Regions from separate parts of the Streptomyces sp. NPDC056144 genome, predicted to be linked through region 2. Evidence: predicted binding sites of a transcription regulator. Region 2 holds the regulator's gene; each other region holds the start of a gene.
What was found. Region 2 encodes HrcA, which represses chaperone genes, less so after heat shock. Its sites were predicted from a motif close to TTNGCACTCNGNNNNNCNGAGTGCNAA; they were not measured.
Positions count from the first base shown of each region.

Region 1: a site for HrcA is predicted at 4,853-4,879, ahead of groES (co-chaperone GroES). Genes of this name have one in related genera too.
Region 3: a site for HrcA is predicted at 3,318-3,344, ahead of groL (chaperonin GroEL). Genes of this name have one in related genera too.

Region 1 is NZ_JBHJVF010000010.1:226,449-232,706, forward strand. Features, by position in the region: gene ACFC0Z_RS27190 (LysR family transcriptional regulator) at 1-151, opposite strand, end outside; gene ACFC0Z_RS27195 (MOSC domain-containing protein) at 233-940, shown strand; gene ACFC0Z_RS27200 (SDR family NAD(P)-dependent oxidoreductase) at 991-1,764, shown strand; gene ACFC0Z_RS27205 (ester cyclase) at 1,831-2,532, shown strand; gene groL (chaperonin GroEL) at 2,660-4,288, opposite strand; gene groES (co-chaperone GroES) at 4,400-4,708, opposite strand; gene ACFC0Z_RS27220 (DUF6234 family protein) at 4,997-5,419, shown strand; gene ACFC0Z_RS27225 (hypothetical protein) at 5,447-5,650, opposite strand; gene ACFC0Z_RS27230 (polysaccharide deacetylase family protein) at 5,647-6,258, opposite strand, start outside.
Region 2 is NZ_JBHJVF010000005.1:278,987-285,244, reverse strand. Features, by position in the region: gene ACFC0Z_RS17940 (nitronate monooxygenase) at 1-812, opposite strand, end outside; gene dnaJ (molecular chaperone DnaJ) at 1,060-2,196, opposite strand; gene hrcA (heat-inducible transcriptional repressor HrcA) at 2,197-3,216, opposite strand; gene ACFC0Z_RS17925 (MBL fold metallo-hydrolase) at 3,366-4,094, shown strand; gene ACFC0Z_RS17920 (DUF3097 domain-containing protein) at 4,105-4,914, shown strand; gene hemW (radical SAM family heme chaperone HemW) at 5,135-6,258, opposite strand, start outside.
Region 3 is NZ_JBHJVF010000014.1:115,001-121,258, forward strand. Features, by position in the region: gene ACFC0Z_RS30900 (glucosyl-3-phosphoglycerate synthase) at 1-666, opposite strand, end outside; SAM riboswitch class I at 787-931, shown strand; gene thrC (threonine synthase) at 949-2,256, shown strand; gene ACFC0Z_RS30910 (MoaD/ThiS family protein) at 2,309-2,584, shown strand; gene ACFC0Z_RS30915 (cold-shock protein) at 2,985-3,188, shown strand; gene groL (chaperonin GroEL) at 3,511-5,133, shown strand; gene ACFC0Z_RS30925 (SRPBCC domain-containing protein) at 5,257-5,727, shown strand; gene ACFC0Z_RS30930 (GNAT family N-acetyltransferase) at 5,724-6,258, opposite strand, start outside.

The DNA of each region.
Region 1 (6,258 bases), on a different contig from region 2:
TGATCAGCAGCGGCGTACCGGCGGAGGATTCGAGCGCCTTCATCTGCTGGCTGACGGCGGGCTGGGTGCAGCCGAGTTCGCGCGCGGCGGCCGAGAAGGAACCGGTGGCGGCGACGGCGCGCAGGACGCGGAGGTGGCGGGCCTCGATCATGACCTCAAGCATAAGCGAGTCTTGGGTGAAACGCCGAATATCCAGGTGAGCCTTTGAGGTAAATCGCCGTAAAGTACCCGCATGACCTCGTCTGTGACCTCGTCGGCGAACTCGCCGACCCTGCTCAGCGTGAACGCCGGCCGTGCCAGGGCCGTGGACTACACCGAGTCCGCCACCGGCATGACGGGCATCGACAAGCGGCCCGTCGACGGCCCCGTCCGCATCCAGGACCCGGGCGCGACCGGGGTCGGGGCGAGCGGGGTCGCCGGGGACGCGGTCTGCGACCTGCGGTTCCACGGCGGCACCGACCGTGCCGCGTACGCCTTCGCCCGCGAGGACATGGACCTGTGGGAGCGGGAGCTCGGCCGCGAGCTGACCCCGGGCTCGTTCGGCGAGAACCTCACCACGCGCGGGCTCGACGTCAACAACGCCCTGATCGGGGAGCGCTGGCGGATCGGCGGCGAGCTCGTCGTCGAGGTGACGGGCAGCCGTATCCCGTGCCGTACGTTCGCGGGCTTCGTCGGCGAGAAGGGCTGGGTCAAGCGGTTCACCCTGTCGACCGCCGGCCCCGGCGCACTGCTCCGGGTGATCGCGCCGGGCGAGGTGCGGGCCGGGGACGCGATCACGGTCGTGCGCCGGCCGGACCACGACATCACGGTCGCCCTCCTGCACCGCGCCTCGACGGTCGAACGCACGCTGCTGCCAAGGACGTTGGCGGCCGCCGAGTGGATGGAGTCGGGGCTGCTCGCGCTCGCACGCCAGTACGCCGAGAAGTACGCGGGCGCGTAACAGCGGCCCGGGGCGGGGACCGTCATGCGCCGGGGCACTACCGTGCCCGTATGACGACTGCACTGATCACAGGCGCCACCGCGGGCATCGGGGCCGCCTTCGCGCGGAAGCTGGCGGCGGACGGGCACGATGTCGTGCTCGTCGCGCGGGACGTGAAGCGGCTGCGGGAGCAGGCGACCGAGCTCCACGACCGGCACGGCGTCGAGGCCGAGGTGCTCGCCGCGGACCTCTCCGAGGAGGAGGGCATCGCCGCCGTCGAGGCGCGGCTCTCCGACCCGAAGCACCCCGTCGACCTGCTCGTGAACAACGCCGGTTTCGGCAACAAGGGCCGCTTCCTCGAAGTCTCCATGGCCGACGAGCTGAAGATGCTGACGGTCCACTGCGAGGCCGTCCTCCGGCTGACCTCGGCCGCCGCCTCGGCGATGAAGGGGCGGGGCAGGGGCGGGGTCGTCAACGTCGCCTCGGTGGCGGCCTTCCTCCCGCGCGGCACGTACGGCGCCTCGAAGGCGTGGGTCGTGCAGTTCACCCAGGGCGCGGCGCGGGACCTCGCGGGCAGCGGCGTACGGCTGATGGCGCTGTGCCCCGGCTTCGTACGGACGGAGTTCCACGAGCGGGCCGGGATGGGGACGGACAACATCCCCGGGTGGATGTGGCTGGACGCCGACAAGCTGGTCGTGGCGGCGCTGGCCGACCTGGACCGGGGGAAGACGCTGTCGATCCCGGACCCGCGCTACAAGGCCCTCATGGGTGTGGTGAAGCTGGCGCCGCGGGGGCTGCTCGGCGGGGTCTCGTCGAAGGCGGGACGGAAGTACGGTCCGCAGTAGCCGCCACGCCCCCGCGACCTAGACTGGAAGGGTCCTACCTGGGGGTCTGGGTCGGGAGGCGGCGCCATGACATTCGTACAGATCATCGACTGCAAGACCAGTCGGGTCGACGACCTCAACCGGCTCATGGACCAGTGGGTCGAACGGACCGAGGGCAAGCGGACCGCGATCCACAGCATCGTCGGGAAGGACCGGTCGGACGCGTCGCACGTCGTGGAGATCGTGGAGTTCCCCTCGTACGACGTGGCCATGCGGAACTCGCAACTGCCCGAGACCGACCGGATCTTCCGGGAGATGGTCGCCCTCTGCGACGAGATGCCGACCTTCACCGACCTGGACGTCGTCCGGGACGAGGCGCTCTACAAGGCCAACGTCCGCCGCTTCTTCGACCTGATCGCGACCACCGACGAGGAGCTCCCGCCGCTGGACGAGGTGTTCGCCGAGGGGTACCACGACCACGACCCCACCAACCCGCAGGACGCCCACGGCATGGACGCGCTGCGCCGCGAGGCGGAGATGTGGCGCGGGGCGTTCGACTTCGCCTTCACGGTCGAGGACCAGCTCGCCGACGGGGACCGGGTCTGCACGCGCTGGACGTGGAACGGCACGCACGTCGGCGACTTCATGGGGCTCCAGCCCACCGGGCAGAAGGTCTCCATGACCGGCACGGTGATCCACCGGTTCCGGGACGACGGGAAGATCGTCGAGGGCTGGTGGCAGTACGACCTGCTCGGCCTGATGGGCCAGCTCGGCGCGGTCGAGGCGTGAGCCCGGCGACCGGACAGCACTGAGGCCCGGTGCTCCCGCGACGGGAGCACCGGGCCTCGGCGATCGGCTACGAGCGAGCAGTCGCCACAAGCGAGCGGTCGCTACGAGCGATCAGACGCTACGAGCCTCAGTGGGAGTGGCCGTGGCCGTGGGAGTGACCCGCGTCCGCCGGCTCCTCCTCCTTCTTCTCCACCACGAGGGTCTCGGTGGTGAGGAGCAGGGAGGCGATCGAGGCGGCGTTCTCCAGGGCGGAGCGCGTCACCTTCACCGGGTCGATGACGCCGGCCTTGACCAGGTCGCCGTACTCGCCGGTCGCGGCGTTGAAGCCCTGGCCCTTGTCGAGCTCCGACACCTTCGAGGTGATGACGTAGCCCTCGAGGCCGGCGTTCTCGGCGATCCAGCGCAGCGGCTCGACGGCGGCGCGGCGGACGACCGCGACACCCGTGGCCTCGTCGCCGGTCTTGTCGAGGTTGCCCTCGAGGACCTTGACGGCGTGGACGAGCGCGGAGCCACCACCGGAGACGATGCCTTCCTCGACCGCGGCGCGGGTCGCGGAGATGGCGTCCTCCAGACGGTGCTTCTTCTCCTTGAGCTCGACCTCGGTCGCGGCGCCGACCTTGATCACGCAGACGCCGCCGGCGAGCTTCGCGAGGCGCTCCTGGAGCTTCTCGCGGTCCCAGTCGGAGTCCGTGGACTCGATCTCGGCCTTGATCTGGCCGACGCGACCGGCGATGTCCTCGGCGTTGCCGCCACCGTCGACGATGGTGGTGGCGTCCTTGGAGATGGTCACGCGGCGGGCGGTGCCCAGCACGTCCAGACCGGCCTGGTCGAGCTTGAGGCCGACCTCCTCGGCGATGACGGTGGCACCGGTGAGGGTGGCCATGTCGCCGAGCATCGCCTTGCGGCGGTCACCGAAGCCGGGGGCCTTGACGGCCACGGCGTTGAAGGTGCCACGGATCTTGTTGACGACGAGGGTGGAGAGCGCCTCGCCCTCGACGTCCTCGGCGATGATCAGGAGCGGCTTGCTGCCACCGGCCTGGATGACCTTCTCGAGGATGGGGAGCAGGTCCTGGATCGAGGAGATCTTGCCCTGGTTGATCAGGATGTACGGGTCGTCGAGGACGGCCTCCATACGCTCCTGGTCGGTGACCATGTACGGGGACAGGTAGCCCTTGTCGAAGGCCATGCCCTCGGTGAAGTCGAGCTCCAGGCCGAAGGTGTTGGACTCCTCGACGGTGATGACACCGTCCTTGCCGACCTTGTCCATCGCCTCGGCGATGAGCTCGCCGACCTGCTGGTCCTGCGCGGAGAGCGCGGCGACGGCGGCGATGTCGGACTTGTCCTCGATCGGGCGCGCGGTGGCGAGCAGCTCGTCGGAGACTGCCTTGACGGCGGCGTCGATGCCCTTCTTCAGGGCGGCCGGGGAGGCGCCGGCGGCGACGTTGCGCAGACCCTCGCGGACCAGGGCCTGGGCGAGCACGGTGGCGGTGGTGGTGCCGTCACCCGCGATGTCGTTGGTCTTGGTCGCCACCTCCTTCACGAGCTGGGCACCGAGGTTCTCGTACGGGTCGTCGATCTCGACCTCGCGGGCGATCGTGACACCGTCGTTGGTGATGGTGGGGGCGCCGAACTTCTTGTCGATGACGACGTTGCGGCCCTTGGGGCCGATCGTCACCTTCACCGTGTCGGCAAGCTTGTTGACGCCGCGCTCAAGGGCGCGACGGGCGTCCTCGTCGAACTTCAGGATCTTCGCCATGGGAGCGGTTCAGCCCTCTCGGAATCAGGTGGAACGAACTGCGCCCCCGGACGCCCGGTGCGGGGTCAAGGGGCGCAGCTCAAAGCATCTGGTTGCAGATACTTCGGTGAATTACTTCTCGACGATCGCGAGCACGTCGCGAGCCGAGAGGACGAGGTACTCCTCGCCGTTGTACTTCACCTCGGTGCCGCCGTACTTGCTGTACAGCACGATGTCGCCGGTCTTGACGTCGAGCGGCAGGCGCTCGCCGTTCTCGAAGCGGCCCGGGCCCACGGCCAGGACGACGCCCTCCTGGGGCTTCTCCTTGGCGGTGTCCGGAATGACCAGGCCAGAGGCGGTGGTCTGCTCGGCGTCGAGCGGCTGGACCACAATGCGGTCCTCGAGCGGCTTGATGGCAACCTTGGAGCTGGTGGTCGTCACGATCCGACCTCCCCCTTCGGAGATTACGGGGTTAACTGTCTGAGGTGGCGACCAGGTGGATCCGTCGTCGCGGGTGCCGGACCTGCCCGTCGCTGTGTTGGCACTCTCCAGTGGGGAGTGCCAGAGCCGAGACTATGGCCGCGATTAGCACTCGGTCAAGCGGAGTGCCAATTCCCGACCGTCGAGCGCGTCGTCGCACCCGTCATCCCAGCCGCCGTCACGGCGCTGTTGCCGTCCCGTGAGGACAACGTGCTCGCGGAGCCGGCGGTTCCGTACGAGGGTGCGGGCATGGCGACCACACCCCGCCCCCGGGTACGCACGGCCCACGACGTCCTGTTCGCCCTGGCGCTCCTCCTGCTCGACGGCGTCCTCGCCCTGATCACCCTCTTCATGCTCGGGCTGCGCGCCTGGACGTCGGTCCACGAACGGGTGGACACCTGGCCGCCACCGATGGACTGGATCCCCGTGCTGCTCTTCGTCACGATGACGGCGGGCCTGCTGCTGCTCGCGTTCGCGCTGCGGCGCGGCGGCTGGCCCTGGAGTGCCGGAGCACAGTTCCTGGCGGCCGGACTCCTCGCCGTGGCGACGGTCGCGGTGGGGACGGAGGAGTGGACGCGCTCGCACCCCGCCCCGCCGTCGGCCCCGGCCCCGGCGGAGCAGCGCTGCGTGTGCACCAGCGGGGGCGGGCCGTGCGAGTGCCCGGGAGGGTGAGCCCCGCCTCGCCCTCCCGGGAAGCCTTCAGCCCAGGGGAAGCCCCTCCGCCCGTACGTGCTCCACGCCCGCGCGTACGTGCTCCACGCCCGCGCGGCGCTCCCCCTCGCGGGTCTGTTCCACGGCCTTGCGGCCGAGGCGCTCCAGCGGGTCGACGGCGGAGGCGCAGCCGGTGAGGCAGAGCAGCAGGGTCGCGGCGATCAGGGCGCACGTACCGCGCCGCCGGCTCATACGTAGTCCTCCAGCTTCGCGACCGCGTACCCCTTCGCCGTGATCACGTTCATCACCCGCCGGACCATGTCGGACATCGAGCCCTTCCAGTCCTCCTCGCCGCGGAAGTGCGTGAGGACGATGTCCCCGGGGTGCAGGTCCCGGTCCCACTCGCGCCACTCCATGTGGTCGGGGAAGGCCTCGGCGGCCCACAGCGGGACCGCCTTGACGCCGCAGGTCTTCGCGGCGCGCAGGGTGTCCTCGTTGTAGTTGCCGTAGGGCGGGCGGAAGAGCGGGGGCCGCTTGCCGAATCGTTTCTGGATGACGTCCTGCATGCCGCAGATCTCGCGCTTCTGCTGCGTGTACGAGAGCGCCGGCAGGTAGCGGTGGTTGAGCGTGTGGTTGTGGAGGGCGACCCCTTCCGGCAGCGACTTCTGCATCTTGGCGAAGTACGGGTAGTCGTCCTTGACGACGTAGTCGCTGAGGAAGGCGCTGTACGGGATGCGCAGGTCCTTCATCATCCGCAGCAGCTCGGGGTCCTTCTCCGCGCCGTCGTCGATGGTCAGGAAGACGACCTTCTGCTTGGTCGGGACGGTGGTGAAGACCGGCGGCAGCCCCTCCCCGTCCGT
Region 2 (6,258 bases):
GTGAACGCGGTGCGGTGGAAGAGCGGATCGGTCAGGGCCCGCTTGTGGAGCGGGTGGGCGCCCGACTCGGGGCAGGCGAGGAAGGCGGTGCCGAGCTGGGCGGCGTCGGCCCCGGTGGCGAGGACCGCGGCGATCTGCGCGCCGCGCATGATCCCGCCGGTGGCGACGATCGGCAGCCGTACGGCCTCGCGGACCTGGGGGACGAGGGCGAGGAGCCCGATGCCGGGCGTGTCGTCGTCCTCGGGGTCGTCACGGTACGAGCCCTGGTGCCCGCCCGCCTCGACGCCCTGGACGCAGACGGCGTCGGCCCCGGCCCGCTCGGCTTCGAGGGCCTCCTCGACGGAGGTGACGGTGACGATCGTGTACGTACCGACGCGGGCGAAGGCGGCGAGCGTGTCGGCGTCGGGACAGCCGAAGGTGAAGGAGACGACCCGGACGGGGTCGTCGAGGAGGATGGCCAGCTTGGCGTCGTACGCGTCGGTGCCGCAGTCGTCGAGGTCGCCGAGCGGCGTGTCGTACCAGGCGGCCTCGCCGGCGAGCTGGTGGCGGTAGACCTCCACGGCGGCGGGGCCGTCGGTCCGGCCGCCGCTCGGCGGGACGAAGACGTTGACGCCGAAGGGGCGCGCGGTCAGCCCGCGCACCTGCTTGATCTCCTGGTAGAGGCCTCCGGCGGTCTTGTACCCACCGGCCAGGAAGCCGAGCGCACCGGCCTCGCAGACGGCTCCGACGAGCTCGGGACAGGAACCGCCACCCGCCATGGGGGCCTGCACGATCGGAAACCGAGAGAGATCGTTCAGTGCGGTGGTGGACATATGGGCATCGTGTCATGCCCCTGCTTCCGGGCCGAATCGGTACGTCAGGTCACGCGAAAGGGCGGTATCCACTGGATACCGCCCCTTCTCACACGCACAACCCGCAACCCGGACCTATCGCCCGCCGAAGGCGGCCTTCAGGGGCCTACCGCCCGTTGAAGGCGTCCTTCAGTCGCGAGAACAGCCCCTGCTGCCCCGGCTGACTGTGCCTACCCGGGGGACGACCCCCGGACCCCCAGCCGAGCGCCTACCGCCCGTTGAAGGCGTCCTTCAGTCGCGAGAACAGCCCCTGCTGCCCCGGCTGGAACTGGCCCGTGGGCCGTTCCTCGCCGCGCAGCTTGGCGAGTTCGCGCAGGAGCCGCTCCTGCTCGGCGTCGAGCTTGCCGGGCGTCTGGACCTCGACGTGCACGATCAGGTCACCGCGCCCGTTGCCGCGCAGGTGCGTGACGCCCCGGCCGTGCAGCGGGACCGACTGGCCGGACTGCGTGCCCGGACGGATGTCGATCTCCTCCAGGCCGTCGAGCGTCTGCAGCGGCACCTTCGTGCCGAGCGCGCCCGCCGTCATCGGGATCGTCACCGTGCAGTGCAGGTCGTCGCCGCGCCGCTGGAACGTCTCGTGCGGGGTCTCCTGGATCTCCACGTACAGGTCGCCGGCGGGGCCGCCGCCGGGGCCGACCTCGCCCTCGCCCGCGAGCTGGATCCGGGTGCCGTTGTCGACACCGGCCGGGATCTTCACGGTGAGGGTGCGGCGGGAACGGACCCGGCCGTCGCCCGCGCACTCGGGGCACGGGGTCGGGACGACGGTGCCGAAGCCCTGGCACTGCGGGCAGGGCCGGGAGGTCATGACCTGGCCGAGGAAGGACCGCGTGACCTGGGAGACCTCGCCGCGGCCGCGGCACATGTCACAGGTCTGCGCGGAGGTGCCGGGAGCGGCGCCCTCACCCGAACAGGTGGTACAGACGACGGCCGTGTCGACCTGGATGTCCTTGGTGGTGCCGAAGGTCGCCTCGTTGAGGTCGATCTCCAGGCGGATCATGGCGTCCTGGCCGCGGCGGGTCCGCGAGCGCGGTCCGCGCTGCGAGGACTGGCCGAAGAAGGCGTCCATGATGTCGGAGAAGTTGCCGAAGCCACCGGCTCCGAAGCCGCCCGCGCCACCGCCGCCGGAGGCCGAGAGGGGGTCGCCGCCGAGGTCGTAGACCTGCTTCTTCTGCGGGTCCGAGAGGACCTCGTAGGCGGCGTTGATCTCCTTGAAGCGCTCCTGCGTCTTCGGATCAGGGTTGACGTCCGGGTGCAGCTCGCGCGCGAGCCTCCGGAAGGCCTTCTTGATCTCGTCCTGGGAAGCGTCGCGGCGCACGCCGAGCACGGCGTAGTAGTCCGTGGCCACTTACGACTCCGCCAGGATCTGTCCGACGTAACGTGCCACTGCGCGTACCGCTCCCATCGTTCCGGGGTAGTCCATGCGGGTCGGTCCGACCACGCCGAGTTTGGCGACTGCTTCGCCGCCCGAACCGTAGCCGACCGAGACGACCGAGGTGGAGCTGAGCCCCTCGTGGGCGTTCTCGTGCCCGATCCGTACGGTCATGCCCGATTCCTTGGCCTCGCCCAGCAGCTTGAGGAGCACGACCTGCTCCTCGAGGGCCTCCAGGACGGGCCTGATCATCAGGGGGAAGTCGTGTCCGAAGCGGGTGAGATTGGCGGTTCCGCCGATCATCAGCCGCTCCTCGTGCTCCTCCACGAGCGTTTCGAGGAGGGTCGCGAGCACGGTCGAGACCGTGGCGCGGTCCTCGATCTCCTCGAAGGACTCGGGGAGGTCCTGCACCAGCTGCGGCACGTCGGCGAACCGGCGGCCGACGACCCGGCTGTTGAGCCGGGCCCGCAGGTCGGCGAGGGAGGTCTCGCCGAAGGGCGCGGGGCAGTCGACGACCCGCTGCTCGACCCGGCCGGTGTCCGTGATGAGCACGAGCATCAGGCGGGCCGGGGCCAGCGAGAGCAGCTCCACGTGCCGGACGGTCGAGCGGGTGAGCGAGGGGTACTGGACGACGGCGACCTGACGGGTCAGCTGCGCGAGCAGCCGGACCGTGCGGCCGACGACGTCGTCGAGGTCGACGGCCCCGTCGAGGAAGTTGTGGATGGCCCGCCGCTCGGGCGTCGACAGGGGCTTGACGCCGGCGAGCCGGTCGACGAAGAGCCGGTAGCCCTTGTCGGTCGGGATGCGCCCCGCACTCGTGTGAGGCTGGGCGATGTACCCCTCCTCCTCCAGCACGGCCATGTCGTTGCGGACGGTGGCGGGCGACACGCCGAGCTTGTGGCGCTCGGTGAGCGCCTTCGAGCCGACGGGTTCCTCGGTGCCGACGTAGTCCTGGACGATGGCGCGCAACACCTCCAGCCTGCGTTCGCTGAGCATCGTGCGCACCTCCAGCTGTCGGTCAGTCGATCCGGTTGCTCCGCTTTTGGCACTCGCCCTGTCTGAGTGCCAGCAATCCCCCGGCCAGTGTACGGCGGCGGGCAACGCTCCTGGCAAGGAGGAGGCGGCGCACCCGTTAGCGTCGCCCCATGGAGACGGATTGGGAAGCGTACGGATGGGAGCGGCTCGCCGACGGAGTGGGCAGGCGCCGACTGCCGGGCTGGGACGCGACGGTGGGGCTCGTCCTGGGCGCACGGGGGATCCTGCTGTACGACACGGGGTCCTCGCTCGCCGAGGGCGCCGAACTGCGGGCGCAGGTGGCAGAGCTCACGGGCGGCCGCAAGGTGACGCACATCGCACTCAGCCACCCCCACTTCGACCACGTGCTCGGCACGGCGGTCTTCGCGGGGGCGGAGGTCTTCGGCGCGGTCGGCTCGGACGAGCTCCTGGGCTCCGCCCGGGGCCGGGAGGAGATGCGCGCGGACGCCGTGAAGCAGGGGCTGGACGCGGCGGAGGCGGAGGCGGCCGCGGACGTCCTGGTCGCCCCGCGCCACCTCGTGTCGGGCGAGTGGACGCTCGACCTGGGCGGCCGCCAGGTCCTCCTGGCGAACGTGGGACCCGGCCACACGGGCCACGACCTGGCCCTGTGCGTCCCCGGCTCCCGCGAGGTGGTCTTCTGCGGCGACCTGGTGGAGGAGTCGGGCGAGCCGCAGGCGGGCCCGGACGCGATCCCGTCCCGCTGGCCCGACGCGCTGGACCGGCTCCTCTCCCTGGGCGGCGAGGACGCGGCGTACGTCCCCGGCCACGGGGCGGTGGTGGACGCCACGTTCGTCCGGACACAGCGCGAGGAGCTGGCACGGCGCTTCGCGGTGTCATAACGTCCCCCAAATGCGCAGCTACAACCCGGACCTGACGCCCCCGTGGAAGAAGTCGGCCCCCGTCCCGGAGATCCCGGCGGACCACGACCTGGTCGTGGAGGAGGTGTCGACGGGCTTCTGCGGTGCGGTGATCCGCTGCGAGGCGGGCACGGTGACGCTGGAGGACCGCTTCGGCAAGCACCGGGTCTTCCCCCTGGCCCCGCGCGGCTTCCTCCTGGAGGGGCGGGTGGTGACCCTGATCCGTCCCGTCGCGCCGTCGTCCTCCGCCCGCCCCACCCGCACGGCCTCGGGCTCGCTCGCGGTCCCGGGTGCCCGGGCCCGCGTGGCGCGGGCGGGCAGGATCTACGTGGAGGGCCGCCACGACGCGGAACTCGTCGAACGGGTGTGGGGCGACGACCTGCGCATCGAGGGCGTGGTCGTCGAGTACCTCGAAGGCGTCGACGACCTCCCCGCCATCGTCGCCGACTTCGCCCCGGCCCCGGACGCCCGGCTGGGCGTCCTGGTGGACCACCTGGTCCCGGGTTCGAAGGAGTCGAGGATCGCCGCGCGGGTGACCGGCGAGGACGTCCTGGTCGTCGGCCACCCGTACATCGACATCTGGGAGGCCGTGAAACCGTCCTCGGTGGGCATCAGGGCCTGGCCGAGGGTCCCCCGCGGCCAGGACTGGAAGACGGGCGTCTGCCAGGCCCTGGGCTGGCCCCACGACAACACGGGCGCGGTCTGGCAGGCGATCCTGAACCGCGTGACCTCCTACAAGGACCTGGAACCGGAACTCCTGGGCCGAGTGGAAGAACTGATCGATTTCGTGACGGCGCCGTAAGAGCCGCCTCCCCCGTGTAGGCAATCGTCCCGCAAGGCGGGACCGGTGGGCACACGGGACGGGCCCCCGTGTGGGCAATCGTCCCGCAGGGCGGGACGGGTGGGCACACGGGACGGCGCACCGTGCCGGGCCTAGGCTTCCGCGCCCGGACCCGCACCCGAGGCGCGGCGCCCCGGGTAGGGCCACGCCCACAGGAACCGCCCGGAAAGCGGCTCCGCCCTCAGTCCACCAGGTCCCGCACCACCGCGTCCGCAAGCAGCCGACCCCGCAGGGTAAGGATCGCCCGCCCCGCCTCGTAAGCCTCGGGCTCAAGGAGCCCATCCTCCATGGCCTTCCGGGAAGCCGCCCGCCCCGCCGGCTTGAGGATCGACAGCTCGACGCCCTCCCGAAGCCGCAGCTCCAGCAGGATCCGCTCGACCCGCCGGTCCTCCTCGGAGAGGAGCTCCCGCCCGGCCCCGGGCGACTTCCCCGCCCCGAGCGCCGCCGCGTACGCGCCCGGATGCTTCACGTTCCACCACCGCACGCCCCCCACGTGCGAGTGGGCGCCCGGCCCGGCCCCCCACCAGTCCGCGCCGCGCCAGTACAGCTCGTTGTGCAGGCAGCGGCCGGCCTCGGAGGTGGCCCAGTTGGACACCTCGTACCAGGAGAACCCGGCCTCCTCGAAAGCCGCGTCGGCGATCAGGTAACGGTCCGCGTGCACGTCGTCGTCGGTCATCGGCACCTCGCCGCGCCGGATCCGCCGAGCGAGCTGCGTCCCTTCCTCGACGATCAGCGCGTACGCGCTGACGTGGTCGGGCCCGGCCCCGATCGCCGCGTCGAGCGACGCACGCCAGTCGTCGTCGGTCTCCCCCGGCGTGCCGTAGATCAGGTCGAGGTTGACGTGCTCGAACCCCGCCGCCCGCGCCTCGGCGACGCACGCCTCGGGCCGCCCGGGGGTATGGGTCCGGTCGAGGATCTTCAGGACGTGCTGCTTGGCGCTCTGCATGCCGAAGGAGATGCGGTTGAACCCGCCTTCCCGCAGCTCCGCCAGGTACTCCGGGTTCACGGATTCCGGATTGGCCTCCGTCGTGACCTCGGCGTCGTCCGCGAGCCCGAACTCGTCCCGGATCGCCCCCAGCATCCGGACGAGGTCCCCGGCGGCGAGCAGCGTCGGCGTCCCGCCGCCGACGAAGACGGTCCGCACGGGACGGGGGTCGTCGCCGAGGACCTTACGGGCGAGCCGTATCTCCTCGGTGACCTGCCCGGCGTAGTTGTCGCGGGAGGCGAGCACGCCGCCGGCACCGCGCAGCTCGCTGGCGGTGTACGTGTTGAAGTCGCAGTAGCCGCACCGCGTGGCGCAGTACG
Region 3 (6,258 bases), on a different contig from region 2:
GACGAGGAGCCCCAGCTCCACTCCGTAACCGACCGGGAAGGGCAGGCGTTCGAGCAGCTCGCGCCGCGCCGCGTACTCGCCGCCCAGCGGCTGCACGAAGCCGGCCAGCTGCGGCCAGTGGAGGTTGAGGAGCGGGCGCGCCACCAGCTCCGTCACCCGGCCGCCCTGACCAGGGGTGTCTCCGAAGGGCCGGTCGTACATCGCCTTCACGAAGTGGACGTCCGGGTCGGTCAGGAGCGGGCCCACGATGCCCGTCACGAAGTCCGCCGAGAAGTCCCTCAGGTCCGCGTCGACGAAGCAGATCACGTCCCCGCTCGTCACCATCAGTGACCGCCAGAGCACCTCGCCCTTGCCGGGCAGTGCCGGCAGCCGGGGGAGGACCTCGTCCCGCGCCACCACCCGCGCGCCGGCCGCCGCGGCGACCTCCGCCGTACGGTCGGTGGAGCCCGAGTCGATCACCACGAGCTCGTCGACGAGGGGCACGGACGCGCTCATCAGCTCACGGCGGATCACGGCGACGATGTCGCCGACCGTGGCCTCCTCGTTCAGCGCGGGCAGCACCACGCTGACCTTCGTGTTGCGCTTGGCGGCGAGGATCCGCTCCATCGGCCGGTCGGCCACGGACCAGGACCGCCGGGCCAGCCAGCGCTCCACCTCTTCCAGCACGTGATCTCCATCTCGCGGTACGGACGGCCCGTCCGAGCGCCCAGGCCTTCGGTTACAGTCTTGAGCAACGCGGATCCCCGATGCACGTCGGGGTGCCGACCGCGTTCCACAATCGAATACCGCTCATCCAGAGGGGCAGAGGGAAACGGCCCGTTGAAGCCCCGGCAACCCTCCAGTCGGTTTGTCTCGTATCCGCGAGGCCCCCGGCTAGGGAAGGTGCCAAATCCGTCGCATGGCGAAAAATTCGTCATGCGAAAGATGAGGAGAAAGGGCCTCGCCTCCATGGCTGTACAGACTGTCGCTTCCCCCGGTACCGACAACGCCGCCGCTTCCCCCGTCGACCTCGGTCCCGCTTCCGGACTTTCCTGTCGCGAATGCGGCGAGGTCTTCGCCCTCGGCCCGATCTTCGCCTGCGAACTGTGCTTCGGACCGCTGGAAGTCGCGTACGACCTGCCCACCGGTGACCCCGAGGCGCTGCGCAAGCAGATCGAGGCCGGCCCCGCCAACATCTGGCGCTACGCCCCGCTGCTGCCCGTCCCGGCCGACGTCGCCGAGAAGCCGAACCTGAACCCCGGCTGGACCAAGCTCGTCCAGGCCGACAACCTCGCCCGCGAGATCGGCGTCGCCCCCGGCAAGCTCTTCGTCAAGGACGACTCCGGCAACCCGACCCACTCCTTCAAGGACCGGGTCGTCGCCCAGGCGCTCGAAGCCGCCCGCGCCTTCGGCTTCACCACCCTCTCCTGCTCCTCCACCGGCAACCTGGCCGGCGCCGTCGGCGCCGCCGCCGCCCGCGCCGGCTTCCGCTCCTGCGTGTTCATCCCGCACGACCTGGAGCAGGGCAAGGTCGTCATGGCCGCCGTCTACGGCGGCGACCTCGTCGGCATCGAGGGCAACTACGACGACGTCAACCGCTTCTGCTCGGAGCTCATCGGCGACCCGCTCGGCGAGGGCTGGGGCTTCGTGAACGTCAACCTGCGCCCGTACTACGGCGAGGGCTCCAAGACGCTCGCGTACGAGATCTGCGAGCAGCTCGGCTGGGTCATCCCCGACCAGCTCGTCATCCCGATCGCCTCCGGCTCGCAGCTCACGAAGATCGACAAGGGTCTCCAGGAGCTCATCAAGCTGGGCCTCGTCGAGGACAAGCCGTACAAGATCTTCGGCGCCCAGGCCGAGGGCTGCTCCCCGGTGTCGGCCGCCTTCAAGGCCGGCCACGACGTCGTCCGCCCGCAGAAGCCGAACACGATCGCCAAGTCGCTCGCGATCGGCAACCCGGCCGACGGCCCGTACGTCCTCGACATCGCCCGCCGGACGGGTGGCGCGGTGGAGGACGTGAACGACGAGCAGGTCGTCGACGCGATCAAGCTGCTCGCGCGGACCGAGGGCATCTTCGCGGAGACCGCGGGCGGCGTGACCGTCGGCGTGACCCAGAAGCTCGTCGAGGCCGGTCTCCTCGACCCGGAGCTCACGACCGTCGTCCTCAACACCGGCGACGGCCTCAAGACCCTGGACGCGGTGGCCGAGACCTCGCAGGCGACCGCCACCATCCGCCCGAGCCTGGACGCGTTCCGCGACGCGGGCCTGGCCCACTGATCCCGCGCTCCGCAAGCGTCGCTCTGCAAGCGTCTCCGAGAGGTACGAAGACATGGCCGTGAACGTCCGCATCCCCACCATCCTCCGCACCTACACGGGCGGCCAGTCCGAGGTCCAGGCCGAGGGCGCGACCCTCGCCGAGGTCATCGCGGACCTGGAGAAGAACCACGCGGGCATCGCCGCCCGCGTCCTGGACGACCAGGGCAAGCTGCGCCGCTTCGTGAACGTGTACGTGAACGACGACGACGTGCGCTTCGAGCAGGGCCTGGAGACGGCCACGCCGGCCGGCGCGGGCGTCTCGATCATCCCGGCCGTCGCCGGCGGCTGATCACTTCCGAGTCGTTCCGAGTTTCGTGAATTGCCCCTTCCGCGCCATAAAGCGGAAGGGGCAATTCTGCATGGTTGAGCGGGGTAGAGTTGGGGAAGCCCCCTCCGCTGCCCGTGCCGCCCGCATATGAGAATGCGTCCTTGCACGTCAGGAAGCAGCCAAAGTGCGTGAGCGTTGTGTACGTTCTGCGCGTTTTGCCGGGCCCGACTTGCCCCGGAAGCCCGGGGATTATCCCCAATTCCCCTTTCAGCAGTGCCCAGAATTCTCGCCCGAATGGCCTGTTGCGGAGGGCAGTTGGGCAGATACATTCAGCGGCGGTCGACGCGTTCCGGCGCAGGGTCTGACCCGGGTTCCGCGAAGTGCGGGGCCCGCGCAAGGGCCAGTAATAGGGGAGTTAGGCATGGCTCAGGGCACCGTCAAGTGGTTCAACGCGGAGAAGGGCTACGGCTTCATCGCGGTCGACGGTGGTGCGGATGTTTTCGTCCACTACAGCGCGATCCAGATGGATGGCTACCGCAGCCTCGAAGAGGGACAGCGAGTCGAGTTCGAGATCTCGCAGGGCCAGAAGGGTCCGCAGGCGGACATGGTCAAGCTCGCCGTCTGAGCGCGGCGCGATCGGCCACCGACGCAACGCCGTCGAGGGGCCCGCATCCCTGAGGGGATACGGGCCCCTCACGCGTTCCCGGAGCGGTGCACCCCTCTCCCATGAGTGCGTCCCGATCATCGAGAGTCGCTTGCACTCTCCTAGGGCGAGTGCTAATCATTGGCGTTAGCACTCGGAAGGTGAGAGTGCTACGAGGATCGGGCAGACGAGGTCGCCGTCCGGGTGGGGCAAGGAACCACGCGGAGTCGCGGAGGCCGTCCGTCGCGGGCGTCGGCGCGGTCCTGGAGCGTTATCCACCCCATGTCCGGGAGGACCACTTCACATGGCCAAGATCATCGCGTTCGACGAGGAGGCCCGGCGCGGTCTCGAGCGCGGCATGAACCAGCTCGCTGACGCCGTCAAGGTCACCCTCGGCCCCAAGGGCCGCAACGTCGTCCTCGAGAAGAAGTGGGGCGCCCCCACGATCACCAACGATGGTGTCTCCATCGCCAAGGAGATCGAGCTCGAGGACCCGTACGAGAAGATCGGCGCCGAGCTGGTCAAGGAAGTCGCCAAGAAGACGGACGACGTCGCCGGCGACGGTACGACCACCGCCACCGTTCTCGCCCAGGCGCTCGTCCGCGAGGGCCTCCGCAACGTCGCCGCGGGTGCCAACCCGATGGCCCTCAAGCGCGGCATCGAGAAGGCCGTCGAGGCCGTCTCCGGCGCCCTGCTCGAGCAGGCGAAGGATGTCGAGACCAAGGAGCAGATCGCTTCCACGGCCTCCATCTCCGCCGCCGACACCCAGATCGGCGAGCTCATCGCCGAGGCGATGGACAAGGTCGGCAAGGAAGGCGTCATCACCGTCGAGGAGTCCCAGACCTTCGGTCTGGAGCTGGAGCTCACCGAGGGTATGCGCTTCGACAAGGGCTACATCTCGGCGTACTTCGCCACCGACATGGAGCGCATGGAGTCGTCCCTCGACGACCCGTACCTCCTGATCGTCAACTCCAAGATCTCCTCCGTGAAGGACCTCCTTCCGCTCCTGGAGAAGGTCATGCAGTCGGGCAAGCCGCTGCTGATCATCGCCGAGGACGTCGAGGGCGAGGCCCTGTCGACCCTGGTCGTCAACAAGATCCGCGGCACCTTCAAGTCCGTCGCGGTCAAGGCCCCGGGCTTCGGCGACCGTCGCAAGGCCATGCTGAACGACATCGCCATCCTCACCGGCGGCACGGTCATCTCCGAGGAGGTCGGCCTCAAGCTGGAGAACGCGGGCCTCGACCTGCTGGGCCGCGCCCGCAAGGTCGTCATCACCAAGGACGAGACCACCATCGTCGACGGTGCCGGTGACAGCGAGCAGGTCGCCGGTCGCGTGAACCAGATCCGCGCCGAGATCGAGAACTCCGACTCGGACTACGACCGCGAGAAGCTCCAGGAGCGCCTCGCGAAGCTGGCCGGCGGCGTGGCCGTCATCAAGGCCGGTGCCGCGACCGAGGTCGAGCTCAAGGAGCGCAAGCACCGCATCGAGGACGCCGTTCGCAACGCGAAGGCGGCCGTCGAGGAGGGCATCGTCGCCGGCGGTGGCGTCGCCCTCGTCCAGGCCGACGGTGTGTTCGACAAGCTGGAGCTCTCGGGTGACGAGGCCACCGGTGCCGACATCGTCCGCAAGGCGCTCGACGCCCCGCTGAAGCAGATCGCCGTCAACGCCGGCCTCGAGGGCGGCGTCGTGGCGGAGAAGGTCCGCAACCTGCCCGTCGGCCACGGCCTCAACGCCGCGACCAACGAGTACGTCGACCTCATCGCCGAGGGCATCATCGACCCGGCGAAGGTCACGCGCTCCGCGCTGCAGAACGCCGCGTCGATCGCCGCGCTGTTCCTCACCACCGAGGCCGTCATCGCCGACAAGCCGGAGAAGGCGGGCGCGCCCGCCGGCGGCGGCATGCCGGGCGGTGACATGGACTTCTGATCCCCAGGGATCGGTGGTTCATCGCTGAACGCGACCGAGGGCGGCACTCCCCGTGTGGGGGTGCCGCCCTCGGGCGTTCCGTGGATCCTGGAGGGGAAGCCCCCCTCGGAAGGGATCGCTCTCATGGTCACGCTGCTGACGACACCGTCCGACCGGGAGCTGGTCATCACCAGCACCTTCGACGCCCCGCCGGGCCGCCTCTGGGAGGCGTGGACGCGCCCCGAGCAGGTACGGGAGTGGTACGGCTCCTCCGCGCTGACCACGACGGTCGTCGACGTCGACCTGCGGGTGGGCGGCGCCTGGCGCTGGGGGCAGACCGCGCCCGACGGCCAGGAGATCGTCTTCTCCGGTACGTACGAGGAGGTCGTCCCGGCCGAGCGGCTCGACTACACGGAGGTCTTCGAGCAGATGCCGGACGCCGATCCGGTCCGCGTCACCCTCACCTTCGACGCGACGCCCGACGGCGGGACCGCGCTGACCAGTACGTCGGTCTGGCCCTCGAACGAGATCAGGGACCAGGCGCTCGCGGCGGGGATGGAGGCGGGCGTGCGGGAGCAGTACGACCGGCTGGCGGCGTACCTGAAGGGGGCTTAGACCTGCGCCTCGCGCCACATCGACCACAGCTTCGGGCCGCCGCCGGGCAGGCGGAGTTCCTCGCGCACGGCGAAGCCGAAGTGCGCGTAGAAGGGGAGGTTGCTCTCCTTCGAGGACTCCAGGTAGACGGGCAGGCCGGCCGCGTCGGCCTGGGCGAGGCCGGAGCGGAGGAGTGCGGCGCCGTGGCCCTGGCCCTGGGCGGCCGGGTCGGCGCCGATGACGGCCAGGAACCAGTGCGGTTCCTCGGGGGTGTGCGCCTCGGAGGCGGCGACGGCCTGCCCGAAGAGGGGCGCGGTGTCGCCGAGGAGGGCGGTGAGCTCGGCGATGGTGCCGGCATCGGGCGCGGCCTTCTCGGCGGCTTCGGCCGGAACCCAGAACGCCGCCGCGGACTCGGTGAGTTCGCAGACGGCGTTCTGGGCGTACTGGCGGGTGAAGAGGGTGGAGAAGTAGCGGCCGAGCGTCTCCTCGCGGGTGGCCGCGTCGGGGAAGAAGAACCCCATCATCGGGTCGTCGTGGAAGGCGCGGGCCAGG